DNA from 3 places in the Paenibacillus septentrionalis genome. Region 2 is predicted to be linked to each of the others. Evidence: riboswitches for the same ligand, from Rfam matches in the RefSeq annotation. Region 2 holds a riboswitch; each other region holds the start of a gene.

Region 1 (5,266 bases), 310 kb from region 2:
AATATACTAAGGCATACGATATATCCGATATAAAGCTCAAGCGCTCGGCTAAAAAAGACAAACAGCATAATGGCGAATAAGATTAAAAATTTCAAAGAAGGATTGCAGCGATGCAGCCAGGTTTGATAGCTAGGTGTAAACCAGTTCAGAACGTTGTTCATCATCTGCCCCCTTATCTTTTTCGGGATGTTACGGTCAGCATTTGCTGATCGATCTCCCATACTTGCGTTGAAAAACGTCTTACAATTTGCTCATCATGCGTGACCATGATGATGGTTATGCCAGCTGCTTGCAAGCGAGCCAGCCACTCCAGCATCACAAACGTGCTTCGGGCATCCTGACCGAACGTAGGTTCATCCAATAGAATAATAGAGCGTTTCTCAACAAGTGCCGTCAGCACACTTAACCTTCGTTTTTGCCCGATGCTCAGCTCATATGGATGGCGTTCATATGGAACATTCAGGTGAAGCTGCTCTAGCGCTTGGGAGGCTTCAGCAATTAGCTGTTCCTTTGGCGCAGTTTTGTTTTTACGTTTTGGTTTCAGCAGCCGATGGAGCCAATGGTTTGCTCGCGATTCTGGTGCTTGATCAGTAGTAGCTTCGCCCTCAATGCTGGCATGCTTCACTTGTAAGGAATGCGTTACTTCATCAATAATCCGATCTGCTATAAATTGCAGCTCAGGATTCTGGAATACATAACTAATCGAATCTGGAATGTCATCCGTGGCTTCCGCACCTAAAATGCGATAGCTTCCATTGCTGTTTAACAAACGAGCCAGCGCGTAGAGCAATGTGCTCTTGCCAGCTCCATTTCTCCCAATGATCGTGATCCAGTCGCTTTGTTTGGCAGCGGCATAATCTACATGCAGACGGAAGCCGCCACGTTCAATCGAAAAATTTTCGAGTTCAAGCAATGTAGGCCGATGATCCACACCATCCAATAATGGAGCTATAGCCGAATTAGGGAGGGCTTGAAAATGCTCCTCCCATATATTCGGATACCAAATGCCCTCTTGCATGAGAAAAGGTTTATGCTGTTCAAATACAACTTTGGGCTGGTCATCTGCTATAATGTCACCTTGACGATTAAATACGACAACACGATCAAACCATTCAAGAATGCCATTGATATGATGCTCTACAACAATTACAGTGTGGTTGGAAAGCGTTCGACGGATGGCTTGCCATATTTGCAGCTTGCCTTCAGGGTCAAGCAAGGCTGAAGGCTCGTCGAGGAACACAACATCTGGTTTCAGCAAGAGTACCGCAGCAAGTGCAAGGCGCTGCTTCATTCCTTGTGAAAGCTCTGCTATTGGAGTATGCAGCGCAGGCAGCTTAAGCTGCACCTGATTGAGCACCTCATTCATAAGTAACTCCATCTGCTCTCGAGGTATGCGCAGATTTTCCAGCACAAATGCCAATTCTTCATCGACATAACTCATGCAAAATTGAGTGTCAGGATCCTGAAAGACGAAGCCCCAGTTACTGGGCTTCGTTATATGCTCCGAATGAAGCGGCATTTGAACAGCATCGGGAACAATGCCGCTCATAATTTGTAAAAGGGTTGATTTTCCGCAACCGCTTGGTCCAAGCAGCAGCAATTTTTGACCTTGAGGGATCGCTAGGGTAAGATCATTAAACACAAGCTGCTTCTCACCGCTGTATTTGGCACGAAGCTTCGTAACACTTAATGCTGTTGTGGTTGACATGCGGTTGGCTCCTTCATCCTTCTATTGCTTAAGCTGTTCGATTTCAGAATCATCAATTGGGCGAATTAATGATGTCACTTTCGTCTTCTCTAGTGCTTGCACAATATAATAAGCAAAGATTCCAGTAAAGATAAATGCGCTAATGACACGCAAGCCGTACTTGACAATCAAGGCCCATGCTTCAAGGTCTGCATACCCGTAGCTCAGATCAAGCAGGAAGCCGCCAGCACAGGACATGATTCCAGCTAAACCGGCAACAGCAATCGAGTACTTGCGATAACGGAATGCGAGGAAGACAAGCTCTGCCCCCAAACCTTGAATAAAACCATACATTAACACTTCAAAGCCGTTGCCAACAATGGCAGATAGACTTGCACCAGCAAGACTTGCTAACAGCGCAGCACCAGGCTTGCGAATAAGTAGAGCAGCGAAAGGTCCAACCATAAACCACATGCCATAAATGAGCTGGCGCAGAGTTGGAAGCATGGGCTTAACTACGCTGTATAGATCATCCCAAAATTTCATTATGACGCCAAATACAATACCAATAACAATAATAACTACGATATCAACTAGCTGTAACTTTTTCATGCATAGATCTCCTTTAATATGGATTTATGTTTAGAAGCAAAAAAAAACCGTCTGGAAACACGCAGACGGTCAGAAAATCCCTCTTCTAAACACCATTCTCTACGCTGGTATTATCCAGTTCAGATCAACGGTCAGTAGCGGTTACTAGCTACTATCTCAGCCTGATTCCACAAGCACCCGGACGGTTCAATATGCAACTTTGATTAATTTACAATATATTAATAAATAATACAATACTATTTTCACAAATTTATAACGTCGGTGATTGAGACTGATACTCTTTTACCCCTGGGTGGACAAACTTATCAAATAAGTCCAGCAGCTCGGCTGGCTCCGAAGCGACTAGTTTCATATCAAAGTATTTTTCAGCAAGAAATTTCTCTTGGTGCATATGCTCAAAAAATGAAATTAAATGATTATAGTAGCCGTTGATATTGAGCAGGCCGCATGGTTTTTGATGCAAGCCGATTTGACTCCATGTAAACACCTCGAAAAACTCTTCCATTGTGCCGGGTCCGCCTGGCAAAGCAACAAAGCCGTCTGCCAGTTCGATCATCAACTGTTTGCGCTCATGCATCGTTTCAACGTTATAAAGCTTCGTTAGCCCTTGATGTGAAATTTCTCGCTGCTCAAGCAAGGATGGAATGACACCAATTACTTCTCCGCCGCCTTCCAGCACAGTATCAGCCACGACACCCATAATGCCAACCTTTGCTCCGCCGTATATGAGTGTAAGCCCACGCTTCACAAGCTCCTTGCCTAGTTGAACGGCCATCTCTCGATAAATCGGGCTGGCGCCAACGCTCGAACCACAATAAACCGCAATTGCTTTCATTAATTTCCCTCTATTCCTTTTTTGTGTACAAACAAAATATAGTATATCATACAACTAAAAGGCCTATATATAGTGTTTTTAGCTTAATTTTAGAACGTGTATTAAAATTATGAGATAAAATGAACTTTTTGCACGGCTTAATACTCTTATATAAAAGAGAGGTGAAGGCATGAACGTAGTACGGCTGGTGAAGCAGGCCAAAAAAGGAAACAAAGAGTCCTTGCTAGAGCTAATTATGACAGAGAAGGATGCTTATTACCGTCTGGCTTACACCTATATGGGAAATCCGCATGACGCAATGGATGCACTGGAGGAAATGATTGTTATTCTATATGAAAAAATAGATCAATTAAAATCAGAAAAAGCATTTTACAGCTGGAGCAAGACGGTACTGGTCAATACGTGCAAAGGTATGCTGAAGCAGCGAAATAGGCTGGTTTTTCAGGATGATCTCCTGTTGGAAGGACAAGATGTCAAGCTCGCTGCAGCATCCTACGATCCTTATAAGAAAAGTGACCAGCAAATGGACATGGATCAGATGCTGCTTTCACTGAATGAGCATCAAAAAGAGGCGATTCAATTGAAGTATTGGCATGATCTAGACTATGAAACGATAGCGAGTATAACTAATACGTCAGTCGGTACAGTGAAATCAAGAGTTTTTCAAGGATTAAAAAAATTAAAAGAGCGATATGGAGGTGGTCAATTTGGATAAAATCGATCAGCGATTACATGAGCAGCGTGAGCAGCTGCAAGCGCTAAAGACTCCTGAGGATATGGACATGCGATTAAGAAATGCACTCGACAAGCTTCCCTCCAGAACAGCGAAAAAGCGGCCGGCACTCTGGAAATTTGCAGCCGCGGCGATCGTACTTAGTCTAGTCGTTTTGAGCAGCAACTATAATGCGTTAGCCTACTATAGCAAAAAGCTGCTTGGATTTGATGGGTTATTCAACAGCACGCTACAGGAATTAAATGAGCAAGGAATGGGACAGGTGATCAATATCTCGACTCAACTGTTGGACGGGACGGAGTTAACGATTGATGGCATAATGGCAGATTCTAATCAATTGATTCTGTATTACACCTTATCTAATGAAGATGGCCTGGGCGAAACGAGTGGCAGTCAGTTTAGACCGCACAACATTAAAGGGTTTTTTACCAATTCGCGGATGATAAGTGGAACTGCTATGCTGAACGAGGATGCAACGGAGCTAAAAGGAATGTACACGTTCCAGAATGTAAACCCTTTTGCCAAAACGTTGACGCTCAATTATTGGGAAAACGCCCCTAACGGTCAGTTGGTGGATAGACAGCTTAAATTTTCATACAATCCAAATAAGGCGATGCAGTCTGTGCTGAAACAGTCGATCAAAGAAACCGTTGCGGTTGACCAAGGTTCGATTACATTCAACTCGATACAGGCGACACCAACGATGACATTAGTCGAAGGAAAAATGAAGGTTAAAAACTTCGATAGAATGCCAATAGCTAATAACGAAATCCTATTAATTGCTAATGGCAAGCCAGTAGAGGTGATTGGGAGTGGTTATAGTACCTCACTAACTGGAAGAACGTTTGAGCTTCGATACGATGCATTGCCACAGCCGCTTCATTCGTTGGAGCTGCATGTTTCCAAGTTTGTAGGTTATGAGGAAATGAATACAGCAATTCCACTGACGAATTTGGATGATAGCCCTTACTCATTGGGTCATGACAAGAAGTTGTGGATTGATGAATTAAAAACGACATCGGAGCAGCTGGAAATTACCATTACAACAGAAGAAGATGTGATGCTTGAGGGCGTTTATATTCAGACTAAACAAGACAGCATCGAGCTGAACACGACGGTGAATCAACGATTGGAAAAGGAACTGGATGGTAAGCTGCTTAAGCAGCGCACAATTGTATTCGATACGTTGGACACACCGGAATACTTGCACATTAAAGGTATGCATTTGCTGAAAAGCTATGATGTCAAAGTTCCGATTAAGGTTGATTAAACATCTTGCTAATCGTCCTTTAGCGCGATAAGCCGTCTATAATATAAGTCGTTAAATAACAGTAAGCCGTCGGTTGCTCTGCGTTTTGCGGGGCAATCGACGGCTTATTTGCAATGCTTGACACTATTA
Region 2 (5,266 bases):
GAGCTTCCGTCCTTCATACGGGATGATGTGGACGCATTTTTGAGAAACATGAAAGCGGCGAAAATGCAGCGCGGCAATTTGTTCAGCAGAAAAGGAGCGTTTATATAAACTCCAGCCCAGCAGCTTCGTATGATAGCTAATCGTATCGTTGTTGACAATAAGCACATAGCGGCAGAGAAAGGCATTGAGAATCGCGATCGCACCGAGTACGTATAGAGTGAATAAACCAATAGAACGTATCGGAAAAGCGAGGATAACGTTAATAACGAGACAGCACGCAAATAGAGACATCACGTATACATTTTCTTTTGTTATAAATCGCATCAAACATTCACCTCGCATAAGTAAAAATATGTAAGATTAATTGAGTGTAGCACAGGTTGCGCACGTCGTAAAGGTACTAGGGTGAAACCAACAAACGGCTGAAGACAAAAAGTCAGCAGCCGTTAATGTTGAGAGCACTATGATCTTTTAATGATCAGGAGCTAACTACAGGACACCCTTGTTTTTGAAATAGTTCTCGTTGTAATTCACGCTTGGATGCTTTGGATTCAATTCCTTTGCTTGCTTATGGTGCAATACCGCCTTTTCAGTATTGCCGATACGATCATAGCAGACTGTCAGCTGCAAATGAGGCAGCCATGTAGCCGTAGCGGGGTTATGGAAGCTCATATCGGTTGTATACATAGAAGTAGACAGCGCTTGGGAATACCAATAAATCGCTTCGCTGTAACGGTTTTGGTGCAAAAACAAATTGCCAAGCTGACAGCAGAAATCAGGTCTTGGCGGTGTATATTCGAGCGTTTGCAGTAGACTGCGAATAGCGAGGTCGTTCTGTTTCAGCTCTGCGTAGCAGAATGATTTGCGAGAGCAAGCCGCAATATTGTCTTCAACCCAGCCCTTTTTTCCGTCCAGGAAAACGTCATACCATTTGATCGCTTCCTCGTATCGTGCATGGTCACGCAGCTCATTAGCGAAATAAAATTGATCACGCGGCGTAAACTCTTCGCCCTGCTCCAATCGTGCCAAATAAATATTCAGGTTGCGATCAGAGGCGTGCCTAACCTTGCGATGTGTCACAGCAATATCAGAATGGTAGCTCGCTCCGTACACAGCCAAGTATTCATGAACTGGACCGAACCACTCAAAATTCATGGAGCGCTTCACTAGTCGATTGCGGCGATAGCTGTAGGTTGGATTGCCGTTTTCATCGAAGGACAGATGATATTTCATCGTTACGGTATCATAGTTGAAATCATCACGCTGCTTGAGCTCGATTAAGCGGTTCAGATCCTCGGGCAGCAGTACATCGTCTGCATCCAGCCAAAGAATGTAGTCGCAGGTAGCTTGCTTGAAGCTGAAATTGCGAGCCGCTGCAAAATGGTTAATCCATTCAAAGTCGTAAACTTTCGCTCCCAAGGAGGCAGCAATTTCCTTCGTACGATCTGTCGAGCCAGTATCTACAATAATCATTTCATCAACGGCGTCCTTGACACTCTCCAAACAGCGAGCCAGTACATCCTCTTCATTTTTTACAATCATACATAGACTAATCGTAATCAATACCATCACCCTTTATCACAAGTCTTGTATAGTCTATTAGTCAACTATATGAAAAGTGCTAGACAGCTCTAACGATTACCATGCTTTTTCAAGACCAATGTGGAAAGCGGCGGCGAGGACAAAGCGTTATTTTGACCTTAGGGGTATTCAAATAATGATGCGTTTGCTATAATGGGCGATAGATTACCAATTGAATACGACACTTCGGGAGCTAAGATGAACTTGGCTGAGAGGAGAACTGGACAGTTCTCGACCGTACCTGATCTGGATAATTCCAGCGTAGGAAATGTGCATCTCATTAACTGGCTGCCGTTTTCTGTGCCCGTTTATTTTTTGTCTTGTTGAACAAAGCAAGGGCATAGGCACACGAAATGATATTCATCCGTCTGCATGAACACTACCACAGCGTGGCAAGCTGTTCGTAGCAGGATGAACAGGCTGAACGTTAAAGGTTACAGGCATTCTTCCTTCGCGAAGAATGCCTTTTTATATACCTATAAAATCAGCGTGTCCAATTGGACGATCAAACACAGACAGAAATGGAGAGAGAAGACATGAAGGCACAAGGAATGAAATGGATTGCTGCATTACTGCTGCTGGCCATGCTTACAGCATGCGGGAGCACAGAAAAGGAAGGCAACACAACAACTGACCAGGAAACAGCTTCTCAGAACGAGCTACGCAAGGTGCAGTTGATGCTTGATTACACACCGAATACGAACCACACAGGGATTTATGTGGCGAGAGATCTTGGATATTTTGCAGAAAATGGACTGGATGTTGAAATTATAGCTCCTGCTGATGGCGGGGCCGATGCACATGTTGCTGCAGGGAACGTAGAGTTCGGCGTCAGCTATCAGGAAAATGTAACGCTATCTCGCATAGCAGGGTTGCCAGTTGTATCCTTGGCAGCTATTATTCAGCACAATACATCAGGTTTTGCTTCACCAAAGGAAAAAGGCATTGAAACGCCTAAGCAATTTGAAGGCATGCGCTACGGCGGCTGGGGCTCTCCAATCGAGCAAGCAACAATCGAATCATTGATGCTTGCAGCTGAAGCGGATTATAGCAAAATGGAAATCGTGAACATGGGCAATAGTGACTTTTTTGCGGCAGTAGAGCGCGACATTGATTTTGCATGGATCTTCTACGCGTGGACTGGGATCGAGGCAGAGCTGCGCGGGGTCGACTTGAACATGATATATATGAAGGACTACAATGAAAATTTGGATTACTATACACCTGTGCTTGTAACAGGAGAAACGATGATTGCTGACGAGCCAGAGCTGGTGCGCAGCTTTGTTGCAGCGGTAGCGAAAGGCTATCAGTACAGTATTGAACATCCAGCAGAAGCGGCAGATGTATTGATTGCAGCCGAGCCGGACTTGAATGAAGAGCTTGTTAAAGCGAGTCAAGAGTGGTTGAGCCCACTTTATCAGGACGACGCGCCGCGCTGGGGTGAGCAAAAGCTTTCTGTATGGGAAGGCTATGCAAATTGGATGTACACAAACGACTTGCTTGAAGGCGAGCTTGTAGCTGAAGATGCATTTACGAACGAGTTTTTACCGCAATAAGTTTGAGTCAATCAAAGACAGGAGTGAGGAAAATGGCAAACGCGCTACTTAGCATTCAAATGATCCCGAAAACAAACAATGGGGAAAGTGTAATTCCTTATGTTGATCAAGCGATTGCAATTATTAAAGCATCAGGTCTGCCGTATCGTGTAGCACCGCTGGAAACGACAATGGAGGGAGACCTTGAGCAGCTGCTTCACGTTGTACAGCGTATGCATGAAGCGATGATTGAAGCGGGCTGTCCAGGTGCGCTTTCACAAATTAAAATTTCCTATAATCCAGAGGGAGCATCGATGGAGAAGCTGCTGGAGAAATATCCGGATGGACAGTAAAAAACGAATTTGGAGCAGTATTTGGCCGCCAGCGGCTATGCTGCTGTTAATCGTGATCGTATGGGAGCTGATTGTGCGTTTTGAGCTCGTATATAGCTGGCTCATCCCTTCTCCGATCGGAGTAGCGGCAGAAATGGTCAAAAGCTGGTCAAGGTTGATGGAGCATTGGCTTGCCACAATGCAGCTCACGCTGCTGGGCTTTATGGGCGGCGCATTATGTGGCATATTGCTGGCGATGCTCCTGCATTTTATTCCGATTGTGCGTCGGGCCATGTACCCTGTACTTATCTTATCGCAGAACATTCCAGTCATTGTTATTGCACCGATTTTAACGATGCTGCTTGGTTTTGGCATGATGCCAAAGGTGCTGCTGATCGTATTGGTCTGTTTTTTTCCAATTTGCATCGCGATGCTGGGCGGGTTGGCACAGATTGACTATAGTTTAAGTAATTATATGGGGATGATCGGCAGCAGCCGCTGGCAAGCCTTTGTCCATCTTGAACTGCCGAGCTCGCTAAGCAGCTTGTTCAGTGGCTTGAAAATAGCAGCCTCCTATAGCGTGCTAAGCGCAGTTGTAGCAGAGTGGCTGTCTCCGAAGGTCGGCTTAGGCGGATTTATGATCTTATCCTCCCGTGGTTATATGCCGGAGCGAGTTTTTGCTGCGGTGCTGCTCATCGTTATGACGAGCCTGCTGTTGTTTTGGCTAGTCTCGTTTATTGAGCGCATGTGCATTCGCTGGCGACCGAGAAAGGAGGCGGCTTAATGCTGGAGCTAAAAGGAGTAGGCAAATCATTTGTCAATAGCGGGACAGTGCATGAGGTGCTCCGAGACATTGATATAACCGTGCATGATGGGGAATTTGTTTCAATTATTGGACCATCCGGCAGCGGGAAAACGACGCTGTTTCAGCTTATCGGCGGCTTAATGCCGCTTGATACAGGAGAGATCTGGCTTGATGGGCAGAATATATCCGGCAAACGCGGTCATATCGCCTATATGCCGCAGCAAGCTTCCCTTCTGCCGTGGTATACCGTCAAGCGCAATGTTGCATTGGCGCTGCAGCTGGCGGGAGCTGATAAAAAGGATGCGCTTCAGCAGGCTGAGCAGTGGCTGGAGCGAGTAGGTCTTGGTGAATATAGCGCTGCTTATCCGTACAAGCTTTCCGGCGGGATGAGTCAGCGTGTATCATTTTTGCGTGCACTGCTGTCTCCGCAAAAGCTAATGCTGCTGGATGAACCGTTTGGAGCGCTCGATGCGTTAACGAGGCTGCACATGCAGCAATGGCTGCTCTCGATATGGGAGCAGAATCGCCGTTCTGTTCTGCTTGTTACACATAGCATTGATGAGGCGCTGCTCCTCTCGGACCGTATCATGGTGCTGTCGAGTCATCCGGCAACGGTTATTAATGAGATCATCGTTCCGTTCGATCGACCGAGAAGCAGCGAGCTTTGGAGCTCAGCAATTTTTAATGAATTAAAGCAAAGCATTTATGAACAGCTTCAAGCTCCAGGTGCAGGCTAACGCCTGCGCCTTTTTTATAATTTTGTAAGCATACAGGGCTGTTGTTAAGGGACAAAACGGTAAGTGAAGAATAGGGGGAATACGCATGAATGTTGTAGATGCACATATTCATTTGGATCAATATGAAAAAGAGCTGCGCAACGAGCATCTGGTACGTGCGAAGGCGATGGGTCTAAAACATCTTGTAGCGGTATCAATGAATTTATCCTCGTCACAAGTGACGTGCGAGCTTGCTGCTGAATACGGACAACTCATTATGCCTGCATATGGCTTTCA
Region 3 (5,266 bases), on a different contig from region 2:
GCAAGGTCAGAAGGGTGAAAGTGAGCGAACGTTTCATGAAGAAAGATATAAGTATCGTTGATGTAGCAGAGGAAGCTGGCGTATCAATCGCTACAGTGTCCAATGTCATTAACCAGAAGGGCAGAGTCTCCGAAAAAACGCGTAAAAAAATTTTACAAATCATCGACAACCTTGGCTATACGCCAAACCTGACTGCGAGGAATCTGAAAACACGAAGAAGCGATCTGATCGGCATGGTCATTCCCGTTATGAAGCCAGGTCGAATGCAGGATAACCCATTTTATTGGGACTTGCTTGCTGGAGTAGAAGAAGGGGCAAGAGATCGACGCTTTCATATCATATTGATGGGTATTGATGAAGCGACCGAGACATTTTCATTTGTAAAAGAGCGTCAGCTTGACGGCTTGATCGTAGTTGGAACAAACGAGGGCTCGCAGGTTATAGAACGGTTAAACAAGCTGAACATCCCAATTGTGTTTGTCGATAGCTACTTAGCCAGTGATGAATACTATCAGGTTTGCCTCGAGGATCGATATGGCAGCTATTGTGCGACAAAGTATTTGATAGAGCTTGGCCATTCAAAAATTGCGATATTAACGGGGGAAGTGCCTGAAGATCAACTGCCAAACTATGGGGTGCTTCATGAGCGCTGGCTTGGATACAAGGATGCGCTTGCCGAAGCAGGGATAGCTTATGACTCACAGATGATCATTCAGCTGCCGACATCGTTAGAGGGAGGTTATCGCTCTGTCGATCGTATTTTGCAGCTTACTGATGTAACAGCTGTGTTTTCATTTTCAGATGTTGGCGCAATGGGGGTATTGAAGCGAATGAAGGAGCTGGGCAAGAAGGTGCCTGAGGAGTATTCTGTCATAGGCTTCGATAATTTGTTCATTTCCAACTATACATCACCAACTTTGACGACTGTCGCTCAGGATATCGTACAGAAGGGTAAAGCAGCGGTTACCATGCTGCTCGACCAAATCGATGGCAACCATATTCCGCAGCGCAAAGTATCACTGTCGGTTGATGTGGTTGAAAGAGAAACTACTGGGCCGTGTAAATGGTAATACTATAAAGAAAGCTATTGTATACGAAAGCATTAACAAGCGTCTGCTCATCTAAACCTGACAGACGCTTGTTTTACAACAAAAGCTGTAGCAACCTAATTTAAATAAAGATGAGGGCAATAGAATGAAGCGATTGGATGATATGTTTGTGCTAACAAGCGAGCAGCAGGAACGGTTACATGCAATAGGCAAGCTTGCCGACAGCTTTGTCGAGGAAGCACATCGCGTGGATGCGGAGCATGATTTTGCTTATGAGCATATTGAGGCGTTGCGCAAGATAGGATATTTTTCATACACAGTCCCGAAAGAAGCAGGAGGTCAAGGCGTTTCGTTGTATGAGCTGTTGCTTTACCAGGAGCGACTGGCGCAGGGCGATGCAGCCATTGCGTTAGGCGTAGGGTGGCACCTAAGTGTGATGTTTGAGCTCAATTATAACAAGGCATGGTCACCTGCCGCACTCGAAGAAATGAATGAGCAGGTTGTGAAGCAACAAGCAATTGTTAACCGTGCTGTAACGGAAAGGGCGTCCGGCAGTCCGACTCGCGGTGGAAAGCCGCAAGCGACAGCTGAGCTTCTTGAGAATGGCAGCTATATATTGAATGGCAGAAAGACATTTACGACACTATCGCCTGTGTTGGATTACTTTCTTGTCATAGTAAGCATGGGCGAGGATACTGCAGAATTTAAGATTCCGCGGAATACAGCAGGAGTGCGCATTGAAAAGACATGGAATATGGTTGGCATGCGTGGGACAGCAAGCCATGATCTTGTATTGGAGGACGTAACATTGCCTGCTGCAGCCCTCATGCAAATTCTTCCACACAGGAAAGTGCAAGCTGCTGCTCCTCATTTGCTGCATATCCCTGCCAGTTATCTAGGTATTGCACTTGCTGCAAGAAAAGAAGCGATAACATTTGCTTATGATTATCATCCTAACTCCTTGGGGACATCGATCATCCATTTGCCTAATGTTGTGCAGCAGCTAGGCCAGATAGAGCTTGAACTGCAAACCGCACGCCACTTTTTATATAGTGTTGCCTCCAGATGGGATCAGCAGGTGCTGTCTCCAGAGCAGCTTATTCCTGAACTGAATGCAGTGAAGGTTGCAGCTATGCAGGCTGCGCTCTCGGTGGTGGATAAAGCGATGCGTATTGTAGGAGCACATAGTCTTGCACTCGATCACCCGCTGCAGCGCTTGTACCGGGATGTGCGATTTGGCTTACATAACCCGCCGATGGAGGATGCTGTGCTATCAATGCTTGGGAAGATGGCGATCACGGATTTGGAACAGGAGCGTAGTTAATTCAATCGATTAAACGAATGCCTTTTTGCCAAATGTTTAGATAGGTATCTGGACAAATATCATGTAACGATCATTCTAATCTTTTTATAACTAAGCGGTTGCCAACATAAAACACATCATTTATAGTATTGGTAACTTCATATTGATACACGGGTGCTGGATGAAGTCCGGCTGAGATAGAAACCGTATGTTTCTGACCGTTAATCTGATCCAGGTAATGCTGGCGTAGAGAATTTTTATCGAATTGTAACCATTCGTAACTTTAAAGTTCTCGAATGGTTTTTTTGTGCTTAATTTCTTTAATATTCCAATGGAAGGAGACGGGAGATGGAACGATATTCGCGGCAAATGCTTTTTCAGCCGATTGGCGAAGCGGGACAGAAAAAGCTGCAGCAACGTGCAGTTTGTATTATCGGCATGGGTGCATTAGGTACGGTATTAGCCAATCATATGGTGCGAGCTGGAGTTGGCTTCGTACGAATGGTTGATCGCGATTATGTGGAGCAGAGCAACCTGCAGCGCCAAATGCTATACGACGAAGACGATGCAAGTCAAAGTCTGCCAAAGGTAGTGGCAGCAGAACGCAAGCTTGGCAAAATTAATTCTTCAGTTCAGCTGGAATCGATTGTTGCAGATGTTTCCATTCACAACGTTGAAGCACTGCTTGATGGGATCGATCTGGTGCTCGATGGAACGGATAATTTCCAAACACGTTATTTGCTCAACGATGCATGCTGGAAGCAGGGAATTGCTTTTGCTTATGGAGGCGCAGTCAGCTCTCGCGGTATGAGTGCGATGTTTATTCCGGGCAAGACGCCTTGTCTGCGTTGCTTTATTCAGTCTGCCGACAGCGCTGGTCAGACCTGCGATACGGTAGGCGTCATTGCCCCCGTCGTAGATATGGTCGCATCCTATCAAGCGGTAGAAGCACTCAAATATCTTGTTGATGCAGCGGAGCAGCAAAGGCGAAGTGTCGTTACATTCGATATTTGGCATAACCATTACTATGAAATGAAGTTCAACAAACCGCGCCTTAACTGCCCGTGCTGCGGAACGAAGCAATATCCAGCCTTGCAGGAGCAGGAGCAGGACATGATCATCACGCTGTGCGGTAGAGAAACAGTACAGTTTACTAGTCATGCAAGTCATGATTTAAGCATGTGGAAGGAACGCTTGGAAGGCGTAGCGAGTGCTGTTAGATTCAATCCGTATTTACTGAAGGTAGAGCTTCCCGAAGGTGAACGTCTAGTGTTGTTTGCAGATGGAAGAGTGCTCGTACAGGGTACGGAGGATCTGGGGCGTGCAAAGACGATCTATGCCAGATACATCGGTATGTAAGAAAGAAGGAGGGTTCACAAGTGAAGGATTTTAGACTTTACGCGATTACAGGAGAGCAATTTCATCCAGGCAAATCGATGCTTGAGGTCATGGAACAGGCAATATTAGGCGGGACTGACATTATTCAATTGAGAGACAAATCAGGAGATTTGGCCAAGATCAGGAAGAAAGCCGCTGCTTTGCGTGAACTGACCGCTCAATATGGTGTTACCTTTATCGTTAATGACTATATTGATATCGCCTTAGAGGTAGACGCGGACGGTGTGCATCTCGGACAAGGAGATGTGCCGCTCACTGAAGCAAGGCGCAAAATGGGCAATAAAATAATTGGGATTTCAACGCATGCGATCGAAGAAGCTATTCAAGCGGAGCGGGATGGAGCGGATTATATCGGTGTTGGGCCTGTTTTTCCTACAAAGACAAAGCTGGATGTGGTAGCCCCGGTAACCGTCTCTTATGTGCAGGAGGTGGCGCGTACGATCAACATCCCGTTCGTGGCAATAGGCGGCATTAAGCTGCATAACGTCGATCAGGTTATAAAGGCTGGCGCAACGCGCATATGTGCCGTCAGTGAAATTGTCGGCAGTGAAGATATTCAGCGGACTTGTCGGGAGTTTTTAAGCAAGCTAGACACAGCGAAAGCGAGGGAAGCTCATGGAATTGATCATTAATGGCACAACTCAGCAGCTTGAGGTGAAGACGATACAGGAGATCGTCGAGCACTTCGGGCTGTCCGGCAAACCGATTGTAGTAGAAGCCGATGGCGAGGTGCTGGTGTCGGAGCAATGGACACATACGCTTGTACGACCTGGCATGAAGATTGAGCTGGTTCATTTTGTAGGAGGAGGGTAAACGAAATGCTGGATACATGGAAAATAGGTGACCGTACGCTGCACTCCAGATTTTTTATCGGAACAGGCTTGTTTCCGAACCCCTATGTGCAGCAGGAGGCAATTCAGGCTTCAGGGGCTGAAGTGCTAACCTTCGCGATTCGTCGAATTAATTTGGAGCGAGCGGAGGACGATTCGATCCTGCAGCATATTGAGCCAGGACAATTTCAATTTCTGCCGAATACGTCTGGCGCAAGAACAGCTGATGAGGCTGTGCGAATAGCAAGACTAGCTCGCGCTTCAGGGTTAAGCGATTGGATTAAGGTTGAGATAAGTGCCAATGAGCGAACGCTGCTGCCTGATCCGATCGAAACTTTAAAGGCGACTGAAATATTGGTTAGCGAGGGCTTTACGGTGCTGCCTTATACATCTGATGATCCGATTCTATGTAAGCGGCTGGAGGAAGCAGGGGCAGCAGCAGTTATGCCCGGCGCTTCGCCAATTGGCACAGGGATGGGCATTTTGAATCCATATAATGTGGGTCTGATTGTAGAAGAAGCGAAGGTGCCGATTATCGTCGATGCAGGGCTAGGGACAGCAAGCGATGTCGTGCAGGCTATGGAGCTGGGCGTGTCGGGCGTGCTCATGAACACACCTGTTGCAAAGGCGCGTAATCCAGCACGTATGGCGGAGGCTATGCGAAAAGCGATTGAAGCAGGGCGTCT

The links. A riboswitch is a leader RNA that binds a small molecule or an ion and turns the genes downstream of it on or off. The one in region 2 is predicted to bind thiamine pyrophosphate.
Region 1: linked by a shared signal. The riboswitch ahead of ACFP56_RS02550 (ECF transporter S component) and the one ahead of ACFP56_RS01190 (ABC transporter substrate-binding protein) in region 2 are both predicted to bind thiamine pyrophosphate.
Region 3: linked by a shared signal. The riboswitch ahead of ACFP56_RS09475 (ThiF family adenylyltransferase) and the one ahead of ACFP56_RS01190 (ABC transporter substrate-binding protein) in region 2 are both predicted to bind thiamine pyrophosphate.

The regions. Positions count from the first base shown of each region.
Region 1 is NZ_JBHSTE010000001.1:544,585-549,850, reverse strand. Features, by position in the region: gene ACFP56_RS02560 (energy-coupling factor transporter transmembrane component T family protein) at 1-161, opposite strand, end outside; gene ACFP56_RS02555 (ABC transporter ATP-binding protein) at 173-1,708, opposite strand; gene ACFP56_RS02550 (ECF transporter S component) at 1,730-2,299, opposite strand; TPP riboswitch at 2,379-2,490, opposite strand; gene ACFP56_RS02545 (LOG family protein) at 2,550-3,134, opposite strand; gene ACFP56_RS02540 (RNA polymerase sigma factor) at 3,304-3,849, shown strand; gene ACFP56_RS02535 (DUF4179 domain-containing protein) at 3,842-5,137, shown strand; gene ACFP56_RS02530 (stalk domain-containing protein) at 5,264-5,266, opposite strand, start outside.
Region 2 is NZ_JBHSTE010000001.1:239,580-244,845, reverse strand. Features, by position in the region: gene ACFP56_RS01200 (hypothetical protein) at 1-324, opposite strand, end outside; gene ACFP56_RS01195 (glycosyltransferase) at 490-1,569, opposite strand; TPP riboswitch at 1,758-1,867, shown strand; gene ACFP56_RS01190 (ABC transporter substrate-binding protein) at 2,118-3,137, shown strand; gene ACFP56_RS01185 (thiamine-binding protein) at 3,170-3,469, shown strand; gene ACFP56_RS01180 (ABC transporter permease) at 3,459-4,232, shown strand; gene ACFP56_RS01175 (ABC transporter ATP-binding protein) at 4,232-4,990, shown strand; gene ACFP56_RS01170 (TatD family hydrolase) at 5,076-5,266, shown strand, end outside.
Region 3 is NZ_JBHSTE010000003.1:231,597-236,862, reverse strand. Features, by position in the region: gene ACFP56_RS09485 (LacI family DNA-binding transcriptional regulator) at 36-1,070, shown strand; gene ACFP56_RS09480 (acyl-CoA dehydrogenase family protein) at 1,195-2,373, shown strand; TPP riboswitch at 2,513-2,622, shown strand; gene ACFP56_RS09475 (ThiF family adenylyltransferase) at 2,701-3,711, shown strand; gene thiE (thiamine phosphate synthase) at 3,732-4,382, shown strand; gene thiS (sulfur carrier protein ThiS) at 4,366-4,563, shown strand; gene ACFP56_RS09460 (thiazole synthase) at 4,569-5,266, shown strand, end outside.